2 regions of the Massilia sp. METH4 genome follow, and region 1 is predicted to be linked to the other one. Evidence: riboswitches for the same ligand, from Rfam matches in the RefSeq annotation. Region 1 holds a riboswitch; the other holds the start of a gene.

Region 1 (2,195 bases):
ATGGCGGCCAGCGCGAACAGTGCCTTGGCCGACGGCGCGACAGCGCGCCAACGGCTGGCGTAGGCCGCCATTTCAATCCGCATCGCCATCCACATCGCTACCAACATCGCTACCAACATCGATCCGCCGCTGCGCGCCGGCGCGCTCGCGGCCCACCGACAGCCCGAGCCAGTAGCCGATCACGCCCGCGCCCAGCGCGGCCTGCAGGGCGAACAGCAGCGAGGCGATCTCGCCGCTGGCCGGCTCGAACACGGGCGCGAACCACGGCTCGTAGCCGGGCGCCAGCGCGCCGACCGCCTGGCGCGCCAGGTCGTCGGCACCGCCGAACGCGGCGCCGCCGGCCAGCCACAGTGGCAGCACCGTCAGCAGCACGATCGCCAGCCACAGCACCGCGGTGCGCGCTTTCATGCGGCCTCCTTCGTACCATGCGCGAACACCGGCGCGGCACGCAGCTCATCGCCTTCGAAGCGGGCGATCGCGTTCACCACGAGCACCGTCAGCAAGCCTTCGCTGATGGCGATCGGCACCTGTGTCAGCGCGAAGATGCCGGCAAAGCGCGCCAACGACGCGCCGATGCCGCCGACCGGATCGGGAAAAGCCCACGCCAGTTGCAGCGACGTGGTGGCATAGGTGGCGAGGTCGCCCAGGCAAGCCGCCGCGAACACGGCGATCGAGCGCGACAGGCCCAGGGTGGCGGCCACGCGGAACACGGCATACGCCGCGAAGGGGCCGACGACGGCCATCGAAAATACGTTGGCGCCCAGCGTCGTCAAGCCGCCATGGGCCAGCAACAGCGCCTGGAACAGCAGCACCACGAAGCCGACCGGCACCATCGCGGCGGGCCCGAACAGCAGCGCGCCCAGCCCCACGCCGGTGGGGTGCGAACAGCTGCCCGTGACCGATGGCAGCTTGAGCGCGGACAGCAGGAAGGCAAAGGCGGCGGCCACGCCGAACAGCATGCGGCGCTGCGGGTAAGCGCGCAGGTCGCGCGCCATCGCGCGCAGGCCCCAGGCCAGGAAAGTCGCGGAAACCGCCGTCCAGCCCAGCGCGTGCGCGGGCGGCAGGAATCCTTCCATGATGTGCATTCGAATCCTCCCGTCGAATGGTCGATAAGAGCATCGGCGGGGGATGGATGGACGGTCGAGACGGGGCCGGGGACGGCACGCCGCTTCGACAGCGGCTTCCCGTCACCCCGGGGAACGATGCTGGCATTTCCGGGCCGGTATTCTGGCTCGCCGTCATTCTTCGTCCGCGCCTTCCCGCGATGGCGACATCGCAGTGGCATTGTTGGCGGAGTCCGTCAGGCTTACAGCAGCGGGGGCTGCACCGGAATGACCGCTTGTCGCGGTGTCACCGGTTTCCCGTTTAACGTCTTCCCCGAGGGGGGAAGAACGCACCCAGGCGCGCATCTTAACCCAAAGGCAAGGACGGGCGGAAGTGTTTCCTTGCAGGCCGCGCGCCCTGCCCTGCAAGCCGGGCGCGCGATCCTTCGTTGACCGTTGCCGTGAGCCGCTTCGTCGAGGACATTCGGTTAGTTGCAAATTTCGCAGTCAAGCCGGCGCATCCCGCCATGCTGGGCCGTAGCGCTACCATCAATCGGGCGCCGGTCCATGGGCCGGGCAGGACTACAATGCGACAATGTTCCGCCCGCTCTCGAGCTGCATCGTTGTCCTGCTGGCCGCCGCCTGCGCCAGCCTCGCCGCCGCGCCGCTGCGCGTCGGCGGCTTCGTCGTGGCGCCGCTGGTACTGGGCGACCGGGACCGGCCGATACGCGGCGCCCTGCGCGACTACCTGGAGCGGGAAGTCGTGCCGGCCGGCGTGCCGCTGCGGTGGATGCCCGCAATGTCGGTACACGAGGCGGTGGGCGGCCTGCGTAACGGTTCGCTCGACGTGATGCTCGTGGCCAGCGGCGACGCCCTGCGCGAACCGGGCACGAGGGCGTCCACCTGGACCTACCTGCACTCCCAGCCTCATCTCGCACTGCGCGACGACGCGCCACTGCGGGCCGTGCGCTCGCTCGACCAGCTCGCCGGCCTCGAAATCGCCTGGATCGCCGGTCCGGCCATCTCCGGCGGCTTGCTCAGGTCAGGCGCGCGCTGGCGCCGGATCGAAGGGGCGAACTGGCAGGTGCACGCCCTGCGGCTGGTGCAGACCGGCGCCATCGACGCGGCCTACTTCGAGAACGGCTACTCGCC
Region 2 (2,195 bases), 3.2 Mb from region 1:
AAGGTGCTGGTTGTGGTGTCGATCTGGCTGGAGCCGAACGCGCCCACGCCGTAGACCGAACCGGACTTGTCGCGCGACTGCGAAGCCTGCACCAGCATCGTCCAGAACGGCAGGAGCTGGTTGCGGGCATACACCCCGACATTGCTAACCGTTTGCGTACTGTAGGAAGCGAAGTCCTTGCTGTCGTAATCCGACACGGTATCGGTGTAGAAGAACATCGCGCCCACTTCATGACCCGGCGACAGCTTGTACGCCACCTGGCCCGCCGCGCTCTTGCGGTCGTAGCCGTCGTCGTCCGGGTCGAAGTTCGCGCTGGGGCGACGGGTCGACGAGAAGCCGTCGGAGCGCTCCTTGCCGACGGAGAAGGCGTAGCTCAGCCGGTCGGTGCCGCCGGATACGGCCGCATCTGCGGCATAGGTGTCGTGCGTACCGCCGCCGATGGAGGCGGCGATCGATGGCGCCCCGCTGCCTTTTTTCGTGAACAGCTGGATCACGCCGCCGATCGCGTCCGCGCCGTACAGCGTGGACAAGGGGCCGTACACGATCTCGATACGGTCGATGGCCGACAGTGGAATGCCGTTCCAGCTGGCCGAGCCGGTCGAGGCGGAGGCGATGCGGATGCCATCTACCAGCACCACGCTCTGGTTGCCGTTGGCGCCGCGGATGAAGACATTCGACTGGGTGCCAGGGCCGCCGGTGCGCGACACTTCGAGGCCGCGCTGGCGCTGCAACAGTTCGGTGAGGGAACCGGCGCCGGAGTTGGCGATTTCCTCGGCCGAGATGGTGACGGTATCGCTGATCACCTCGCTGGCCAGGGTGGGCGTGCGGGTGGCGGTGACGATGATGGAATCGATGGCGGTGGCCTGGGCGTGGGCCGCCGGCGCGGCAATGGCCAGCGCCAGCGAGGCGAGCGCCGCCTGGGATGCTACAGGAGAGGTCATGGCAAATCTTGGTAAAAGTGGGCAACCGGCCAACGTCCCCGCAGGCCGGATTGAACAGAGCGCACGCCCGGCGCGGCTCCACCTGTTCTGGCCGGTATCCGGGCTGGCGGGCATCACGGTCCGGCCTTCCCATGCGAATTCGCACAGTGGCTGTTGCGGACTGCTGCCGCGCAGTGAACATATTCGCGTTCGCGCGGCTGCCTGCTTACCGTTGCGGGGGCAGCATACGTTGGCCGTGGATACGGCTTCGTATTTCCCGTTTAACTGCGCTCGAGGACTCGGGCGCGGGCACCAAAACCGTGCAATTATAAAGTATCAAGCGGGTATCGAGCGGGTATCGAGCCGCTATCAAGTCGCTGTCAGCCGCAGCATTTCTCCGTAGGCGATGCGGTGCGGGCTGGCCGCGGCGGCCAACGCCGCCTGTTCCAGCGGCGCGCCACCGGCCAGCGTGGCCGCCAGGCGCATGGTGCCGGCGTGGCAGATGACGACGGCGCGTTCGCTGCCGTGCCGCCGGATCGCGCCCATTGCCGCTGCAACGCGGCGCGCCACGGCCAGCACCGATTCCCCGCCACCGGGGCGGTAGTGCAGCAGGTCGGCCGCCCAGGCATCGACTTCCGCGCGCGGGATGTCTTGCCAGCTGCGTTCTTCCCAATTACCGAAATCCATCTCGGCCAGGTTCGGGTCGAGGAGCACATCGGGCGACAGGAGCCGGGCCAGGTCGGCGCAACGGCGCAAGGGACTTGAGAACAGTGGCGCACCGCCGGGCAATCCCGCCGCGGCCAGCATGGCATGCACGCGGGCCAGCTCGGCCGGATCGGGCGCGAGGTCGGCGCGGCCGTAGCAAATGCCGTCCGCCGCGAGCGGTCGCGGATGGCGGACGAGGATCAGCTCCACCGCGCCAGCACGCACAGGTAAAACGCCGCTTCCGTCAATTGCTGGACCGCGCCCAGGCCATCGCCCGTATAGCCACCCAGCCGTTGCCGCAGCTTGCGGCCAAACCATAGCGTGACGAGCGCCATCGCCGCAATGCCGAGCGCGATGCTCCGCCACTCCAGCCAGCCCAGGAGCATGGCCGCCAGCACGGCCGGCACGCAACAGGCCAGGGCGATGGCGAATTCGCCGCCGGTCATCTGCTGCGCCATCGGCTTGGCCTTGCCCTCGGAGCGGGCATAGTCCATCTTCCAGATCAGGCTTGCCGCCATCAGGCGCGAGAGCGGATGTGCGACGCACAGCGCGGCGACTGCGCCGAGCGGC

The links. A riboswitch is a leader RNA that binds a small molecule or an ion and turns the genes downstream of it on or off. The one in region 1 is predicted to bind cobalamin.
Region 2: it holds a riboswitch for cobalamin, as region 1 does, so the genes downstream of both, V6Z91_RS11775 (TonB-dependent receptor) here and V6Z91_RS25745 (energy-coupling factor ABC transporter permease) in region 1, are expected to answer to the same signal.

The regions. Positions count from the first base shown of each region.
Region 1 is NZ_CP146614.1:5,872,912-5,875,106, forward strand. It holds gene cbiQ (cobalt ECF transporter T component CbiQ) at 1-89, opposite strand, end outside; gene V6Z91_RS25740 (energy-coupling factor ABC transporter substrate-binding protein) at 73-408, opposite strand; gene V6Z91_RS25745 (energy-coupling factor ABC transporter permease) at 405-1,085, opposite strand; cobalamin riboswitch at 1,200-1,416, opposite strand; gene V6Z91_RS25750 (hypothetical protein) at 1,639-2,195, shown strand, end outside.
Region 2 is NZ_CP146614.1:2,664,014-2,666,208, forward strand. It holds gene V6Z91_RS11775 (TonB-dependent receptor) at 1-941, opposite strand, end outside; cobalamin riboswitch at 1,013-1,252, opposite strand; gene V6Z91_RS11780 (histidine phosphatase family protein) at 1,290-1,850, opposite strand; gene V6Z91_RS11785 (adenosylcobinamide-GDP ribazoletransferase) at 1,826-2,195, opposite strand, start outside.